Regions from separate parts of the Halomonas sp. KX33721 genome, predicted to be linked through region 2. Evidence: predicted binding sites of a transcription regulator. Region 2 holds the regulator's gene; the other holds the start of a gene.
What was found. Region 2 encodes LexA, which represses DNA repair genes until DNA is damaged. Its sites were predicted from a motif close to TACTGTNTANNTANACAGTA; they were not measured.
Positions count from the first base shown of each region.

Region 1 (9,651 bases), on a different contig from region 2:
CGTCCCCGCGCTGTACCTGAATGATCGAAGTATCGGCCAGGAAGTTGGGGCCACGTCGGTTGGTGAGTTCCGTCATGGTGAACTGATAGCCCGCCACTTCCACGGTGGTGCCCGGCGACATGCGCACGTTGCGTTCGATGTTGTAGTTCGAAACGACGGCAACGCCCACGATGGTCACCGCAATGCCCACGTGGCCCAGCACCATTCCCCAATAAGAGAGCGAGAGCTTGCGCAGCCCGGCGACAAACGAGCTGGCGTGACGGGTCTTGTCGAACAGGTCGCGCACCATCGGCAAGACGATCCACAGCGCAGAAATAATGCCCAGCGACACCCACAGGTTCCATTCGCCGCCGTAGACCAACGGCATGGCCACACCCAGCACGATGGCAGCTGCCGCCGCGAGACCTAGCTTGCGCCACAGCTCACGACCGCTCATGCTTTTCCAGCGCGCCACCGGCCCCAAGCCCATGAAGACACACATCACCACGGTGAGCGGTACGAACAGCGCATTGAAGTAAGGCGGGCCTACGCTGATTTTACCCAACCCCAGAGAATCCAGAATCAGCGGGTACACCGTGCCCAAGAGCACCGTGACGGTCATGATGACCAAAATGATGTTGTTGATCAGCAGCAGCGAATCCCGCGAGAGCCAGTTAAAACCGACCTTATGGCTCACCCGCGGCGCACGCAGGGCAAACACTAGCAGCGATAGCGTGACGGTAATCGCCAGCAGCATCAAAATGAAGAAGCCACGGGTGGGGTCATTGGCAAAGGCATGGACCGAGGTCAGTACGCCCGAGCGCACCAAGAAGGTGCCCATCAGCGACAGCGAGAACGTCGAGATCGCCAGCAGCACCGTCCAGCTCTTGAACGAGCCACGTTTTTCGGTCACCGCCAGCGAGTGAACCAGTGCCGTGCCCGTTAGCCAGGGCAATAGCGAAGCGTTCTCCACCGGGTCCCAGAACCACCAGCCGCCCCAGCCAAGCTCGTAGTAGGCCCACCAGCTGCCGAGTGCGATCCCGACGGTGAGAAACGCCCAGGCCACGTTGGTCCAGGGGCGCGCCCAGCGGGTCCAAGCGGCGTCTAAGCGCCCGCCCAGCAGGGCGGCAATCGCGAAAGCAAACACCACCGAAAAGCCCACATAACCCATGTAGAGCATCGGCGGGTGAACCACTAGGCCAAAATCCTGCAACAGCGGATTCAGGTCGGCGCCATCTTGCGGCATGTTGGGCAGCAAGCGCTCGAAGGGGTTGGAGGTCATCAAAATGAAGAGCAAGAAGCCCACACACACCATGCCCATGATGCCCTGCACTCTGGCCACCATGTCGCGGGGCAAGTCGCCCGAGAAGACCGATGCCGCGAATCCCCAACCCGCCAGCATCAAGCTCCATAGCAGCACCGAGCCTTCATGGTTACCCCACACGGCGCTGAATTTGTAGTACCAGGGCAGCAGAGAGTTGGAGTTGTTAGCGACATTAGCCACGCTGAAATCGTCCAGCATGTAGCTGGCGGTCAAGCAGAGGTAGGCAATGGTCACAAACAGGAATTGGCCGATGGCCATGGGACGACCATAGGCCATCCACAGCGGGCGACGCGTGGCAGCCCCGGCAAGCGGCATCACCGCCTGAACCACCGCCATGAGTAGCGCGATGACCAGGGCAAAGTGGCCGATTTCAGGAATGATCTTAATCAACATGGGTGCTCCGAATTAGCATCAGGCTTTATCGCACAGCGTGCGTGCAGTCGTTAATAGTCGCTTCCTTCTGGGGAGCCTTCCTGCTCTAGGCGCTTGCCCACTTCGGCAGCTTTCGCTTGAAAGTCGGCCGGGGAGTAGCCTGCTTCTTCCAGTGCCTGCGCCACTTCGGGCGGCATGTAGTTTTCATCGTGGCGCGCCAGTACTTTATCGGCGTAGAGGCGGCCATCGGCCTGAAGCTCGCCAACCACCACCACGCCCTGCCCTTCACGGAACAGGTCCGGCAGAATACCGCTGTAGTAGACCTCTAGATCATCCACGTAGTCAGTCACTACGAACTCAACATCGAGGCTTTCCGGGTCGCGGGACACAGAGCCCTCTTTGACCATGCCCCCCGCGCGAATTTGGCGCTCCATAGGGGCATCGCCTTGGGCAATTTGTACCGGGCTGAAAAACAGATTGATATTGGCGCGCAGCGCATACAGGGTGAGCCCCACCGCAATGGCGGTGAGCGACAATAGCCCTAAGATAACAAACAGCTTCTGTTTACGTTTAGGCGTCATGGTGAACGTCCTTCTGAGCAGAGTTAACTGGCTCTTGCAGGGGCTGCGCGTGCGATGGCTGAGCGTTGCGCTGGGCATTTTCACGACGCGCCCGGCGCTTTACCACGTTGAGTAGCTGGCGGCGCTCCTGACGTGCGTGCCACACAATCACTAGCATCAACAGCGCAGTGACTCCCCAGGCAGCCCACACGTAGACCGCGTGACCGCCCATGGCAAAAAATTCGTTTAGCGAGGAAAAGGCCATTAGTTCGTCTCCTCGGCAAGCTCGCGCACCCAGCGCTTATTGGCTTCTCGACGCAGAATCTCGCTGCGCGTGCGCATCAGCGTGAGCGCAATAAAAAAAGCTGTAAAAGCCCAATACCATGATCAGCAGCGGTGCCCACATGTCCATGGTCATGGCAGAGCGCCCTGTAATCGTGAAAGTGGCGGGCTGGTGAAGGGTGTACCACCAATCCACTGAGTACTTAATAATCGGAATATTGATCACGCCCACCATCGCTAGCACCGACGCGGCACGGGAGCCGCTATCGCGGCTGCTAAACGCACCGCGCAAGGCAATTACGCCCAGGTAGAGAAACAGCAGAATCAGCATGGAGGTAAGCCGTGCATCCCACATCCACCAGGTTCCCCAGGTGGGCACGCCCCATACTGCGCCCGAAAAAAGCGCTACGAAGGTCATCGCGGCACCCAGCGGGGCCATCACGGTGGCGACCATATCCGCCACTTTGATCTTCCAGACCATGAATACCAGCCCGGAGACCGCCATGGAGACAAAGATGGATTGGGCTAGGAATGCGGCGGGTACGTGGACATAAATGATGCGAAAACTATTGCCCTGTTGATAGTCCGCAGGCGCAAAGGCCAACCCCCAGACGGTGCCTACCAACAGCAGCAGCGTCGCCGCCACCCAAAAAAGTGGCTGCAGCTTGGCGCTAATGGCATAGAACCACTTGGGTGATCTTAGTTTGTTGATAAAGGCCCACATGGTGTTCCCGTCCTCTAACCGTTAATGCTGATGCGCAGCGATGCCGCAATGGCCCAGGGAGCCAACATCAGCGCCAGCGCTAACAGTGCGCCTAAAATCGCCAGATGCGCGGCAATACCCTCGCCAAAAATAGCGGCTTGTACGGCACCTGCGCCGAAAATTAGTACTGGTATATAGAGCGGCAGCACTAGCAGCGAGAGCAGCACACCGCCACGGGCCAGCCCTACTGTTAGCGCCGCTCCGATCGCCCCAATTAAGCTCAAGCTGGCCGTACCGAGTGCCAACGACAGCGCTAGCACGGCGTAGCTTCCCGCTGGAAGCGACAGCATGATGCCCAGCAGCGGTGCCATCAGTGCCAGCGGCAGCCCCGTCAGCAACCAATGTACCGCCACTTTTGCCAACCCCAGCGCCGCCAGCGGCTGGGGTGCCAGTAATAGTTGTTCCAGGCTGCCATCGTCGTAGTCGCTGCGAAACAGGCTATCCAGCGAAAGCAGTGCCGCGAGCAGTGCGGCCACCCATAAAAGCCCTGGCGCAATGCTTGCCAACAGCTCTGGATCCGGTGAAATACCAATGGGAAACAGGGTAATCACCAGCGCAAAGAACACCAGCGGATTGAGCACTTCGCCACGACGGCGCAACATCAAGGTGAGGTCGCGTTTGAGGGTTGCCTTTATGGCCACCATCAAACCGCCCTGGGGTGCATGCATAGCCACCTCTGGGGTGCTCAGTTGAGCGTATGAACGTTGCAACGCTGTCTCCTTCTTACCCCAGCTGAATGCGCCTAAGCACAGGTGACTCGGTCAACGCGTGGTGGGTGGTGACCAGAACGCAGCCGCCAGACTGTGCATGCGCCACCAACTGTGCCTCTAGCGCCGCCACCCCTTGGCGATCGATTGCGGTGAAAGGCTCGTCGAGCACCCACAGCACCCGCTGGGTCAGGGTCAGGCGTGCCAGCGCCACGCGCCGCTGCTGCCCGGCTGAAAGCTGGCCGGCGGGGACATCTTCAAACCCCGCCAACCCAACGGCAGCCAACGCTGCCTCACGTGCAGGTTCGCTGCCCTTTTCCCCGCTAAGCGCCTGATACCAAGCTAGATTCTCCAGCGGTGACAGGCCTGCTTTCACGCCTGGGGCATGACCTAGATAGAGTAAATTGGCGAGAAAATGTTCACGGGCTTGGCGCATGGGTTCGCCATTCCAGTAAAGCTCGCCACGGTAATCGGTTAATTGGCCAGAGAGTATTTTCAGCAGGGTCGTCTTGCCGCTGCCGTTGGGGCCTTCAATGCGCACGATCTCACCGCTTTGGATATCGAGATCGAGCCCTTCAAACAGCCAACGGTCGTCGCGTTCACAGGCCAATTGTCGGGCTTGCAGGCACAGGCTCAAAAGACACTCCAGGCACGTTGATTTTGGGTCGAACTCTACACGGAAAGGCCCTTTCTCGCCAGTCACGCTCTGCGGTCTTGGGTCGCAGCGTGACCTGTCTCAATTTCCGCGTAAGAAACCCAGGTGTGAGACAGCACTAGCACTGTATGCAAAAACAGGCTTATACTGTAACAACTGTATAAATAGACACCACAGAATAAAACTACAGCTATCGACTCAATCAAACGCCTTGGCAACGGGCGCTGCATGGGAGAACACACTATGACGATTTGCCTATCCCCTCAGGTAACGTCTCACGTACCTTCTTACGTACCCTCTCAGACGCTGTCTCAACCGGTAGCGCCATCGACGCCTACCCCACTAGCGTCTCGCAGCGCCTCATCACATGCGCGCCAAGCGTGCACACCCCCTCGCGTCACACGTCGCAACACCTACGCCCTGCGTATTCGCGGCGATCGCATGCGCGACTGCAACCTCTTCGACGGCGATGTCATCATCATTCATCGCCACCAGCACGACGCTCATCAAGAAACCGTCGTAGCAACGATTAACCAGCGGGAAGTGGCGCTGAAGCAGCTCTCTATCAGCCGTTTAGGCATTCATTTATGGCCCGAAGATGCAGCGATGCCCGAAGTCTTCCTGCATAATTGTGATATCCAGGTGCTGGGCATGGTAATGGGCGTAGCCCACCACGCAACGGAAACCCGGCACCATTAACGTTATCCACCCTGCCGGGAGTACTATTTGCGCTATCGAGTCCCTGATTTAGCCCCTAAGACATGGCACACCGCCGAGATTGACGTTGAAAAGAGTCAGTTCTTGGCCTGGGTGTGCCACGCTCCTACCACCGACGCCTTCGACGCGCTGCTTCAAGCGGCCAAAGCTGCCCACCCGAATGCCAGCCATCACTGCACTGCGTTTATCGCCGGACCTCCTGGAGAGCAAACGCATATTGGCTTTTCCGACGACGGCGAGCCCGGCGGAACCGCAGGCCGTCCGATGTTCCAGGCGTTGCAGGGCAGCCAGATTGGCGAAATTGGTTGCGTGGTGATTCGCTACTTTGGCGGCACCAAGTTAGGTACCGGAGGTTTGGCACGCGCTTATGCGCAGGCGGTCAATGCCGGGCTGGAAACGCTGCCCACCCGGGAAGTCGTCGAGCGGGATAGCTATTTATTAAAGGTCCGCTTCGCCCACGAAGCGCAAGCCCGCGCTTGGTGCGACGAGCAGGCACTGCCCGTGCAACAGGCGGAGTACGATGGCAACGGAGTGAGCTTAACCATTGGCTGGCCACGCGATGTCGAGCTGGATATCAGCGGACTGGAAAACCGCCTTAAAACATCCATTGAGCTACAGCGAACATAAAAAAAACGCGGCTTACACGAGCGCTTGCTCGGTAAGCCGCGTTCTATAGCGGCAGACGTGCTGTCTAACTAGCCGCTTAGCCCAGGTACTTGATCATCACACCGGCAGCCACTGCCGAACCAATGACCCCAGCAACGTTCGGCCCCATGGCGTGCATCAGTAGGAAGTTATGCGGGTTCGCTTCCAGACCCACCTTATTCGCCACACGCGCCGCCATCGGCACGGCAGACACACCCGCCGCGCCAATCAGCGGGTTGATGGGCATTTTGCTGACTAGGTTCATCAGCTTGGCCATCAATACGCCAGCGGCGGTGCCGATGCCGAAGGCTACGATCCCCAGTCCCAGAATACCCAGGGTTTCAAACGCCAGGAAGCTATCGGCCATCAGTTTCGAGCCCACAGAGAGCCCGAGGATGATCGTCACGATATTGATCAGCGCGTTTTGCGCGGTATCGGAAAGGCGCTCAACCACACCGCACTCGCGCATCAGGTTACCAAAGCAGAACATGCCTAGCAGAGGTGCCGCGTCCGGTAGAAACAGCGCCACAGCGATCAACAGCATCAGCGGGAAGACCACTTTTTCGAGCTTGGAGACCGGACGCAGCTGCGTCATGGTGATCTTGCGCTCTTTTTCAGTGGTCAGAAGGCGCATGATCGGCGGTTGGATCAATGGCACCAGCGCCATATAGGCATAGGCGGCCACGGCAATCGCCCCCAGCAGCTCCGGCGCAAGTACGCTGGACACATAGATAGAGGTCGGGCCATCTGCCCCGCCGATAATACCAATCGCTGCCGCCTGATTGAGCGAGAAGTCCATAATGCCCATGGACGTGAGCAGCACGGCGCCGAACAGCGTAGCGAAAATGCCGAACTGTGCCGCCGCGCCCAGAAACAGCGTGCGCGGATTGGCCAGCAGCGGGCCAAAATCGGTCATCGCCCCTACGCCCATGAAGATCAGTAGCGGCGCGATACCAGAACCAATGGCAACCTTGTAGAAGTTATACAGCATGCCGTCGCTGTAGCCGACGCTCACTGCAATATCTTTCGCGGCGCGCAGCTGATCCGGCGCCGCCGAATCATGGGCAATCGCTTTCAGCGTCTCGCGCCAACCCTCTACCCCAGTCAGCGGATCTAGCGTCGCGCCCAACGCTGTAGCCATTTGCTGCAGCACGGCGGGCTTGGCGACTTCAATCGCTTGATCCAGCGCTGAAATCGCCAAGCCTGCCTCAGGAATATTGGCAAGAATACCGCCAAACCCGATTGGCACCAGCAGCAGGGGCTCAAACTTCTTGTAGATCGCCAGGTAGAGCAACCCAAGCCCTACCAGGATCATAACCGCTTGGCCCAGCTCCAGATTATAGAGCCCGGAGCCTTCCCATAAGGTAATTAATTTATCCATTCCCGAGTTGCCCTTAAAGCTCAATCAGTGCATCGCCAACAGCGACGCTATCGCCTTCGCTGACGTTGACTTTCGATACCGTACCGGCACTGCTGGCACGCACTTCGGTTTCCATCTTCATGGCTTCCAGGATAATCACCACATCGCCTTCGGCCACTTGGTCGCCTGGGCGTACATTCACCTTGAAGATGTTACCGGCCAGCGGCGCATCGATGCTTTCACCGCTGGGCGCTGGGGCGGCGGCCTCAGACTGTGCAGCAGGCTGCTCCTGAATATCGCCAATCTCGCCACCTTCCGACACCTCGACCACGTAAGCCTTACCGTTGAGCTTCACGGTGTAGGTTTCCGGACCACCGGCAGGCGCAGGTGCTGCTGCGGGAGCCTCTGCCTTAGCTGGGGCGGCTGCCTGAGGCGCTTCGGGCGCAGGCTCAAAGGCGTCTTTATTGTCGCGGTTTTTGAGGAATTTCAGGCCAATCTGCGGGAACAGCGCATAGGTCAGCACGTCATCCACTTCCCGCTCGCCCTCGGCAAGGCGAATGCTATCGGCGCTGGCTTTCTCTTTCAGCTCGGCCGCGAGCTTGTCCATTTCTGGAGAGAGATTATCTGCCGGGCGGCAAGTAATCGGCTCGCCGCCTTCCAGTACACGCTTTTGCAATTCGGCATTGAAAGGAGCCGGGGCAGAGCCGTATTCGCCCTTCAGCAGCGCCTGCACTTCTTTAGAGATCGACTTATAGCGCTCGCCCATCATGACGTTCATGACTGCCTGAGTGCCCACAATCTGTGAGGTGGGCGTCACCAACGGAATAAAGCCGAGGTCTTCGCGTACGCGGGGGATTTCGCTCAGCACGTCATCCAGCTTGTCGCCAGCGCCCTGCTCTTTTAGCTGGCTCTCCATATTGGTGAGCATACCGCCGGGAACTTGGGCCACCAGAATGCGCGAATCGATGCCGCGCAGCGAACCTTCAAAAGAAGCGTACTTTTTGCGCACTTCACGGAAGTAGCCGGCGATATCTTCCAGCAACTCCAGGTCTAGCCCAGTGTCGCGGTCAGTATCTTTGAGCATGGCAACCACGGATTCAGTCGGACTGTGGCCATAGGTCATCGACATGGAGGAGATCGCCGTATCGACGTTATCAACCCCCGCTTCGACCGCTTTCAGGATGGTCGACGTGGATAAGCCGGTCGTCGCATGGCAGTGCAAATGCACTGGAATGGAGAGCTCTTTTTTCAGCCGTGAGACCAAATCGTAAGCGGTATACGGCGTGAGTAGCCCCGCCATATCCTTGATAGCCAGAGAATCTGCGCCCATTGCAGCAATGGTTTTGGCAAGATCTACCCAGCTATCCAGGGTATGTACCGGACTCACCGTGTAGGAAATGGTGCCCTGTGCATGGCCACCGACTTGGCGAACCGCTTTGATGGCGCGCTCCAGGTTGCGTGGGTCGTTCATGGCGTCAAACACGCGGAATACGTCAACGCCGTTGGTTTTAGCGCGCTCGACGAATTTATCAACTACGTCATCGGCGTAGTGGCGGTAACCCAGCAGGTTTTGGCCGCGCAGCAGCATTGCCTGAGGTGTGTTCGGCATCGCCTCTTTAAGGGCACGAATACGCTCCCACGGGTCCTCTCCTAAATAACGGATACACGCATCGAAAGTGGCACCGCCCCAGGTTTCCAGAGACCAGTAGCCGACTTTATCCAGCTTTTCGGCGATGGGCAGCATGTCATCCAAGCGTAGGCGCGTAGCAAACAGCGATTGGTGAGCATCGCGCAGGACAACATCAGTGATTCCCAGAGGACGTTTTGTTTCATTCATGGTCGTGGCTCACAGTTTAGCGTTATGGATTTGTAGTAAATTTAACAAAAAAATAGCCATCAGAGCGAAATAAGCACACAAAAGCGTGCGTCTTACGGACGGCGGGACGAGCGGTAACGATGCACTGCAGCACTGATCACCGCGGCAACTTCGTCATTTTGGCCGTTACTGGCGGGTGTTTTTGCACTATTTCGACCCGCTGGCGCTGCCACGGGAGCAGGCTGAAAGCGGTCAATCAACTTCGACATCAGCGTAACGCTAATGACCAAAATAGTAAGAAAAACAAAAACAAAGCCCATACCAAGGCCCATTAGAGCGAGCCCCTCTTGGAGTAACTCCGACCCCTGCATAGCGTGCTCTCCTTGTTTTATAGGGTTATTGGCACGCCAAACGCCTCTAACGGCGCTTGGCGCAATAAGGGTAATACACTAACCTGCCACATTCAGGATA
Region 1 is NZ_LVIA01000003.1:51,742-61,392, reverse strand. It holds gene A3220_RS00575 (heme lyase CcmF/NrfE family subunit) at 1-1,696, opposite strand, end outside; gene ccmE (cytochrome c maturation protein CcmE) at 1,747-2,256, opposite strand; gene ccmD (heme exporter protein CcmD) at 2,246-2,500, opposite strand; partial or broken gene A3220_RS00560 (heme ABC transporter permease) at 2,500-3,241, opposite strand; gene ccmB (heme exporter protein CcmB) at 3,256-3,948, opposite strand; gene ccmA (cytochrome c biogenesis heme-transporting ATPase CcmA) at 4,004-4,624, opposite strand; gene A3220_RS17660 (S24 family peptidase) at 4,886-5,341, shown strand; gene A3220_RS00540 (YigZ family protein) at 5,369-5,986, shown strand; gene A3220_RS00535 (sodium ion-translocating decarboxylase subunit beta) at 6,063-7,385, opposite strand; gene oadA (sodium-extruding oxaloacetate decarboxylase subunit alpha) at 7,399-9,201, opposite strand; gene A3220_RS00525 (OadG family transporter subunit) at 9,294-9,551, opposite strand.
Region 1: a site for LexA is predicted at 4,797-4,816, ahead of A3220_RS17660 (S24 family peptidase). Genes of this name have one in related genera too.

Region 2 (9,651 bases):
AAGCGAAGCGTTTTTACCACCCACGCGTTCGACGTCTGCCATACCTAGCTGATCGAACCACAGAATGTACTCTTCCACGCAACCCCCTCGCTTTTAGACTTCGTTACGACCCGTTGGGACGACACTAATAGACGTTGTCACCCTAGCACTGCGGCAGCGTATTCGCCATTGGTCTAACAGCGAAGGGAGTGGAGGATTTTTACAACAAATACACAAAATTAGCGTTTTATGTAGTATCGACTAGGCGTTGTGCTCATCGTTTGCACAGCACACAATAGCTTATCTATGAACATGGCAGACTGGCGGATCAGGTTATGAAACGAACAGCTTTCTTTATTTCGGATGGCACCGGCATCACCGCAGAAAGCTTAGGGCGCAGTCTCTTAGCGCAGTTCAGTGATGTGGAGATCAATATGCTGACTAAACCGTATATTGATACGGTTGAAAAAGCACAGGCACTGGCACAGATTATCGAATCGACCGCCGTACGCGATGGCTGTAGACCGATTATCATTGATACGATTGTGGATCAACAGATTCGTAACGTTATCCGCCAAGCGTCGGGGTTTAAGGTCGATATTTTTTCGACGTTTCTAGAACCCCTTGAGCAGGAGCTGGAAACGCACTCTTCCTACAGCGTCGGCAGAACACACTCCATCGGTAGCGACGACGTATATATGGATCGCATCCACTCGGTTCACTTTGCACTCGATAACGACGATGGAGCACGCACCCACCAATACGACAAAGCCGATATTATTCTAGTGGGGGTTTCCCGCTGTGGTAAAACGCCGACCTCACTCTACTTGGCGCTGCAGTTCGGCATTCGCGCCGCGAACTATCCGCTCACCGAAGATGACCTGGATGAAGATGGCAGCTTGAAGCTACCCAAAGCGCTGGCACCTCATCGGCACAAGCTGTTTGGCCTTACCATTGATGCACGCCGACTCTCGGCCATTCGTAATGAACGCCGCCCCAATAGCCGCTATAGCTCGATGGATCAGTGCTTACAAGAAGTAGAGCAGGCAGAATCGCTGTACCGGGCAATGCATATTCCGTTTATTGATACGACGCGATTTTCAATAGAAGAGATCTCTACGCGCATGATTGCGGAAACCGGCCTAGCGAGGCGGTTCTCACCCCGCTAGGATTGCGCTAGCTTACATGCCCTTGGGAGCAAAAATTCCAGGGGCATTACGCCAGTAGCCTTTGTAGTCCATACCAAAACCAAACACGTAACGGTCGGCCACTTCTAGGCTGCAGTAATCTGCTTTTAATCCCGGAACGGCTTTGCGGTCGTGCTGCTTGTCGACCAACACTGCGGTAGTCACACTGGCCGCCTGGGCTTCTTTGCAGTATTCCAGAATGGCCGCTAGGGTTGCGCCTTCATCGAGGATGTCGTCAACAATCACTACATGTCGGCCCGCCATGGGAATTTCAGGCGATACGCGCCAGAAAAGCTCACCGCCGCGCAGCTCGTTGCGGTAACGGGTCGCATGTAAATAGTCCACTTCCAGCGGAAAACCAAGACGCGTCAGCAGATGCCCCGTGGTAATGAGCCCGCCATTCATAACGCAGTAAAACACCGGTAGCTTGTCGCCCAAGTCTCGCGTGATCTCTTCCGCCATGCGATCCAACGCTCGCTCAACCTGCTCTTGTGAAATCAGGCAGTCGGCGTTATCCATCAACTCACGCATAGAATCTAACGATTCAAGCGCTTCTTTATCCAACTTGGACATGCTACTTCTCCAAAAACATCTAATAAGAAAACGGTATAAAAATGGAATTAATTCGCTAGCGCTTCGAGCTTGGCATGCGTGCGGCGCCAACGGCCGAGTGCAGCCAGTGCATCCAGTTCAGGCCTAGCACGGCCGTAACGCAGCTTGGCAGGCCGTTTATTCAGCACCCCTTGGCAGGCCCCTAGTACCTCAATGGCTGCCGCTCGGTCATTGCAGATCAGCAACATATCGCAGCCAGCGGCCAGCGCCGCTTTGGCACGCTCAGCCGGGCCGCCTGCCTCATGCGCCCCCGTCATGCTTAAATCATCGGAAAAAATACACCCTTTGAACCCCAATGATTCACGCAGCATGCCTAACCAGTTGGGTGAGAACCCTGCAGGGCGAGTATCAAACGCTGAATAAGTCACGTGGGCAGGCATGACACCGTTCAACACACCCGCTAACTCGCGAAACGGCACGAGGTCTCGGGCTTTCAGCTCGGCCAGGGGTCGCTCATCCACTGGCAGCGCAATATGGGAATCCGCCGCCACTCCGCCATGGCCAGGAAAATGCTTACCAACTGCCGCCATGCCAGCTTCATGCAAGCCTTCGATAAAGGCGCGCCCTAGTTGGGCGACATGCTCTGGATCGCTGCTGAAACTACGGTCGCCAATGACGCTGGAGATACCGCTCTCAACATCCAACACTGGCGCAAAACTCATATCCAACCCACAGGCGGCCATTTCCATCCCCAGCAGCCAGCCTGTGTCTTTGGCTAAGGTGAGCCCTGCTACTGGGTCGCTGGCATACAGATCGCCAATTCGCGCCATGGCGGGCAGCTTGGTCACCCCTTTTTTGATCCGCTGGACTCGACCGCCCTCTTGGTCAATACCTAGCAGTAGATCACCACGCACACGACGAATACTGCTGCAGAGCTGCCGCACTTGGTACGCATCTTCGACATTACGGGCGAACAGGATAACGCCGCCCACCGCAGGGTCTTTTAGCAATGTCTTTTCAGCGTTGGATAACTGCGGCCCTTCTAGGTCAAGCATGACCGGGCCAATGGGTTGCGTCATGGGGAGGATCCGACAAAAAGGGCGCCATTTTAGACTAACCGCTTAGCGTGTCAAAATTCTGGCAGGACGCCCGGAAGTGGGCTTAATGCAACCAAACCGGCGTACCGGGTTGGGCGTGTGCAAACAGGTAGTGTAAATCGTGATTTCGCAGGCGGATGCAGCCGTGAGAGGCAGCCACACCCATCGGTTGTTCTTCAGGCGTGCCGTGCAAATAAATGTAGCGCCGCTGGGAGTCCACGTCAGCGCCGCGGTTAACGCCGCGCTCCAGCCCGCAGAGCCACATAATGCGCGTTAGAATCCAGTCTCGCTCAGGGTAATTGGTCGCCAATTCAGGCGAAAATACTTCGCCAGTCCATCGGCGACCACGAAATACCGCATTATCAGGCAAGTCCTTGCCGATAGACGCACGGACATAGTGCCAGCCCAGCGGTGTTTGGCCGCTACCCTCTTGCTGCCCTACGCCAGCAACCCCAGTGGAGATCGCGCACTCATAGTTCACTTCCTTTCCCTGCCACCAGCGCAACCGCTGCCGCTGGGTGTCAATCTCCACCCAACCAGATTGGGAAGGCGGTAATTCAGCTAGCCTGGGCGTTGCCATGGTTTCCCTCTTCAACCGCAGCCGGTAGCGGCGCGTTCATCGCAGCAACAACGACTGGACGTAGCCGCCGCACAAGGTCACGCACCGTCACCTGCTCTTGATAATCCTTTGCAGCAATATCACGCAGGGCATCCAGTCCTGAGAGCGTAAATATCACTGTGCCTAGCATAAAGTGTAGCCGCCAAAAGCGCTCGGCGTCCGGCAGCTCAGGCGTGGCTTTACGCACCAGCTCGGTAAAACGGGTAAATACATCGCCATACTGCTGCTGAATATAGCGACGCAGATGCCCTTGCGCCTGACTGTAGGCTAACCCTAGTAGCCGCATAAATACCTTCAGGCTATTACGTTCGGCGGGCACTGCCAGTACCGTAGTGGCCATGGTCTCTAACAGCACTTCTAGAGGAATAGGCTGGCCTTGATAGTGAGCTTCTAGCTCGTCCAGTGCGGTGTGAAAACGCTCTGAAAATGGATCGAGATAGCGGGAAAACACCGCTTGAATTAGCGCTTTTTTGGAACCAAAGTGGTAGTTCACGGCCGCCAAATTAACCCGGGCCTTGCTGGTGATATTACGCAGCGACGTCTCGGCAAAGCCTCGCTCTGCAAACAGTACCTCTGCAGTATCTAAAATACGCGTTACCGTATCCGATTGGGCCATAGCGCCCTCCAAAAAACAGGTGTTTTAAACATAGCTGAATACTATGTCATAACCCCTGCTGGCTCAATCTCTTATCCAAAGGGTAGTAAGCGTTAACTAAACACTTAACGACTGTCTCGGTTGGGTGTAACTCGTCATGTACTGGACAGAGCAACATACTGTATACTTAAACACATACTGATTAAGCCGACATGTAGCTACTGTCTTTTCACTGTTTTGGAGTTTGGTATGTCGCGTCCACTCACAGCACGTCAGCAGCACGTATTTGATTTTATTGTTAAGACCATGGGTGAGCTTGGCTACCCCCCTACCCGCGCCGAAATTGCCAAAGCGCTGGGATTCCGCTCGCCTAACGCAGCAGAAGAGCATTTGCGTGCGCTCGAGCGCAAAGGCGCTATTCGTATAATTCGCAATACATCACGAGGCATCCGCTTACCTAACCAGGAGCCGCAGGAGCTTACTGAAACGCCAGCGGCTGCAGCACCTGCTACTAATGAGCCGCTGCCCAATGGGCTTCCTGTGATTGGTGAGGTCGCCGCTGGCAGCCCTATCCTTGCGGCTGAACATATTGACCGTTACTGCCCGCTGCCCGCTGAGTACTTCACGCCTAAAGCAGATTACCTGCTACGGGTGCGCGGCCTATCCATGAAAGATGTAGGCATTCTTGAAGGCGACCTTCTGGCCGTGCATCGCACTGACCGCGTTCGCGATGGGCAAATTGTCGTGGCACGACTAGAAGACGAAGTAACAGTCAAGCGTTTTAAACGCCAAGGGCATCAAGTAACACTGATTGCCGAGAACGCAGATTTCGCACCAATTGAGATCGACCTACGCACTCAGCAGCTTGATATTGAAGGCGTGGGTGTTGGTGTTATTCGCGGTGGTAATGGGCAAGCGCTTGGCTAGTTGCCCAACCTGTAAGGCAGGCTACTGCAAGTCGATATAGCGGTGGTCATTAAAGGTGGCCACCCAGCTTGGGTGGTACACTAGTAAAATACTCAGCAGCATACCGGTTATAAATGCCTCTGACGGCATCAGTAACGGTAAAAAGCGGGCATACTCTTGGGCGAGATAGACGGCCTCGGGATCAGTGCCCGCTACGATAATCAGCGCAACAGCAGATAGCCCTCCCCCTAAGGTCGCCAAGGCCGTTCCAAAAAAGCCACAAGCAAATAAAAACACCATCAAATTATCAGGCAACCGACGGTCAACGATTCGCCATACAAAACCGGTCACGGTCGCAGGCACAATACCTGTCACCAGCATATTTGCCCCCATTAGCGACCAATCGTTTCTGCCAATAGCTACCATGGCGACATTAATCATCACGTTGCTGATCAACGCCAGCGGCATTTTAAAGACTAGCGTCATCAGCACCGTAAACACCAAGTGAAGCGTTAACCAGTCCACCGCTTGCGCACGCAATTGCCACATCAACATGACGGCCAACGTAGCTGCCATCCAGCGGTGCTGAAGCGCTGTATCCTCAAGTAGTGGCCGCCAGGGGCGCAGGCATAAGCACCAGACGATGACACCCAACGATAAAAGCCACGTCATCACGAGTGCCCACGGTGCCAATACGCTTTGTGCAAACGACATAGCGCCCCCCTTCTGCCGATTAGCTAAAAACGACCGTTTTGTTGCCGTGAATTAGCACGCGATCTTCTAGGTGCCAACGCAGCCCCCGCGCCAATACCGCTTTTTCCACATCGCGACCAAAACGTACCAAATCAGTAGGCGTGTGACAGTGGCTGACCCGGTGAATGTCCTGCTCAATTATGGGGCCTGCATCCAGCTCTTCTGTCACATAGTGGCAAGTTGCCCCAATCAGTTTCACGCCCCGCTCATAGGCTTGATGATACGGCTTGGCACCCGCAAAGGAAGGCAAGAAGCTGTGATGAATGTTAATCACGCGCCCTGCATACCGTTCACAAAGCGAAGGTGGCAGAATTTGCATATAGCGTGCCAGCACTATGCAGTCAGCGCGGGCAGCATCAATCTGCTCCTGCACCTGTTCAAAAGCCTTTTGTTTATTAGCCGGGTCAACTGGTACATGATGATAAGGGATGCCATACCATTCAGTCAGCGAGCGCATATCATCGTGATTAGAGATAACGCCGACAATATCGCAATCCAACTCACCTGCCTGCCAGCGGTAGAGAAGGTCCACCAAGCAGTGGGATTCCCGAGACACCATCAACACCACACGGCGGCGCTTTTGGGTATCCACCAGCGACCACTGCATATCAAATTCAGCCGCCACCGGCTCAAACGACGTGCGCAGTGCTTCCGCCGACATACCCAGAGAATCCGCCAGAATCTCGTAACGCATAAAAAAGCGGCCAGTCTCTAAGTCAGAGTGCTGGCTGGCTTCGGTAATTGAGCCGCCTTGTTGAGCAATAAAACTTGAGACACGCGCCACGATGCCCACTTGATCTGGGCAGGAAACAACTAAACGATAGTAATGAGACATAACAAACACTCTTAACGTATTTAACGGCACGCTCGCCAAGCACCTGCCTACCAGCAGGTAAACCACATTAGCGGCGGTAGTGTACCGTAAGCACGATGAGGAAGCACCGTGGTCAGGTGCCGCGATGATTGTTACCCGCCCCCCGCTTCCCGTATAGTTAAGGAATTACTTTCTAGGCTTTTCATAACTGATGCATCCATCCCGCGTTCAACTTCGTCCCCGTCGTCGCCCGCCCCTGCGCCTACTCCCGCTAGGTGGATGTGGTGAAATTGGAATGAATCTTACGCTGTATGGATACGACGACCAGTGGATCGCCGTAGATTGCGGCATGATGATTCGCCAAGACCTGCCCAACTCGCCGCTGCAAGTACCTAATACCGATACCCTAGAGGCACTGAAGATCACACCTAAGGCGCTGTTTATCACCCATGGTCATGAAGATCATATTGGTGCGGTGGCGTGGCTATGGCCCAAATGGGGTTGCCCTATCTTTGCCACTCCTCTCGCAGCAGGGCTATTGCGTTACAAATTCGCCGAACACCAGCTCAGCAGCGCCTCCATTGAAGTGATTGAACCAGGCGATGCGGTGGAGAGCGGGCCATTTACACTGCGCTACTTGAGTGTTACCCACTCCATCCCCGAAAGCTGCTCCATCATGATGCAGGCGGGTGATTACCGCATACTGCACACCGGCGACTGGAAACTCGACCCCAACCCACTGATTGGCGCCCCCGTGAACGCTGCCCAGTTTAGAGCACTGGCGCCGGTGGATCTTCTGGTAGGTGACTCGACCAATGCGCCAATGCCAGGGCAGTCGGGCAGCGAGGGGGATGTTGCCAAGGCGCTTTCCACCACATTGAAAGCGTGTAAAGGCCGCGTGGTAGTGTCCTGTTTTGCTAGCAACCTAGCGCGCGTACTGGCCATTGGCTTAGCGGCCCAAGCGTGTGGCCGTCGCGTTAGTTTGATGGGCCGCTCAATGGAGCGCATGGTCAGTGTTGCTAGAGGCCTTGGTTATCTGGATAACTTCCCCCCCCTGGTGCCACCCCATGATTTGGGCTATCTACCACCGGAGGAGGTCGTGATTATTGCCACCGGTAGCCAAGGCGAGCCTCGCGCTGCCTTGCAGCGTTTAGCGCAGCGTCGACACCCCTTTGTGGACTTGGAACCCGGCGATAGCGTGATTTTTTCCGCCAAAACAATTCCAGGCAATGAGCGCCCTATCGAGCAGCTTAAAAAACGTTTACTGCAACTCGGTGTCACGCTGTTCGACGAAATGAACCACCCCGAGCTTCATGCCACCGGCCACCCCGCTCAGGAAGAGCTGAAAAAGCTCTACCAGTGGGTGAGGCCCAAAATGCTACTGCCGGTACATGGTGAAGCGCGCCATCAGGAGGCGCACCAAGCGCTTGCTGAGGAGCTAGGTATCAGAGCGCCGCTAGCACCGGTGAATGGCGATATGATCGTGCTTGACCACCAAGGGCTGCGCTGCGAAACGCGCTACCCACAGCCGCCTTGCATTGTTAACCAAAATAGCGTCGTGCCTCACCCTGGCCTTGAGAGCAGCCATCCCACTGCCCGTCGTGGCAGTCTGTTTCTAGCGCTACCGGTAGCAGCAACAGAAACGGGATGGTGTCGTATTGGTCGTCTGATGCTTGACGCCAACGGCGCAAGCCCTATGGATGAAGATAGCTTCAGCGAGTGGCTGGATGAGCAGCTAGAAGAGATTGAGGCAGACACCTTGGCTGATTTGCGCCATGCGCTGCAGCCAAGGCTGGTGCACTGGCTGGCTAACCACTTGCAACATATGCCAGACGTGCACCTGCAGATCATGGCCGCTGAAATGCCGACCATCGAAGAGTTAAACGACGAGCCTTAAACACAGGTGTTACCAGCGTTCAGCATCCTGCTGATCGGTGTGGCGCTCTTTAACCCAGTACGCCCCCTGCTTGGAGTGCTCTTTCTTCCAAAACGGCGCCTGGGTTTTTAAATAATCCATAATGAAATCGCAGGCCTCAAACGCATCGCGGCGGTGCGCGCTTGCCACCAGCACTCTAACGATAGGGTCGCCCGGGGATAAGTCGCCCACCCGATGAATAACACGCACCGCCTGCAGCGCCCAGCGCTGCCAGGCTTGCTCAGCAATTTGCGTTAAGGTGCGCTCAGTCATTCCTGGATAGTGCTCAAGGGTTAACCCCGTTACGTCGGGCGTCTCGTTAAAATCTCGCACTAACCCGGTGAACGTCACAATCGCACCAATGTCGGTGCGCTGGCGCAGCGCGCTCTCATAGCCGTACGCCATTGAAAACGGAGCGGACTGCACTTCTACCGCGATGTCTGGCAATGTCGGCTCGCTAACAGACACGGCTTAGCCTCCCGTTACCGGTGGAAAAAAGGCCACTTCGTCATCATCAGTGATACGAGCGCTATCATTTGCCATCACTTGGTTAATGGCACATAGAGTGCGCTGATCAGCCAGCACGGAAAAGCGTGCATCCTGGGCGCTAAGCGCAGCTTTTAGCCCGGCCACATCGCGACTTGGCAGCTTATCAAGCCCAATGGCCAGATCGCTCTCACCGACCCGCTCACGCAGCTCTGCCAAAAACTTGACGCGCACACAGGGCGAGGCACAGCGCTCACCTAAGCTTACCTCTCCCACTGCGCCTTCACCGGTGACAATGGGCGTGACCATCTCACGCTCCCGCTGATAGTCACCACGCAATCCGCCTCGCTTGCTGTCGAGCTGCACAGCTTCAATGCGCATCTCTTTATCAACGGCTTTACACATATCGTAAAGCGTCAGGCAAGCAACCGAAACGGCCGTCAACGCTTCCATCTCGACGCCCGTGCGCCCGTTCAAGCGACACATGGCCGATACATTCACCCAGCCATTTGCATGGTCAATATCGAAATCCACCGCTACTTTGGAGAGCGCCAGCGAGTGGCAGAGCGGAATCAGTTCATGAGTTCGCTTCGCTGCTTGAATACCCGCAATACGCGCTGTTGCGAGTACATCCCCTTTGGGCAGCGCCCCATCGCTTAATAGCTGCAGAGTATTGGGCTGCATCACGATTCGCCCAGAGGCAACAGCCTCACGACGGGTCTCGCGCTTATCGCCGACATCAACCATA
Region 2 is NZ_LVIA01000032.1:36,737-46,387, forward strand. It holds gene ppsA (phosphoenolpyruvate synthase) at 1-78, opposite strand, end outside; gene A3220_RS12150 (pyruvate, water dikinase regulatory protein) at 315-1,148, shown strand; gene A3220_RS12155 (hypoxanthine-guanine phosphoribosyltransferase) at 1,161-1,739, opposite strand; gene nagZ (beta-N-acetylhexosaminidase) at 1,787-2,797, opposite strand; gene A3220_RS12165 (L,D-transpeptidase) at 2,880-3,395, opposite strand; gene A3220_RS12170 (TetR/AcrR family transcriptional regulator) at 3,373-4,050, opposite strand; gene lexA (transcriptional repressor LexA) at 4,279-4,956, shown strand; gene A3220_RS12180 (energy-coupling factor ABC transporter permease) at 4,978-5,649, opposite strand; gene purU (formyltetrahydrofolate deformylase) at 5,669-6,523, opposite strand; gene A3220_RS12190 (ribonuclease J) at 6,798-8,399, shown strand; gene moaE (molybdopterin synthase catalytic subunit MoaE) at 8,409-8,885, opposite strand; gene moaC (cyclic pyranopterin monophosphate synthase MoaC) at 8,889-9,651, opposite strand, start outside.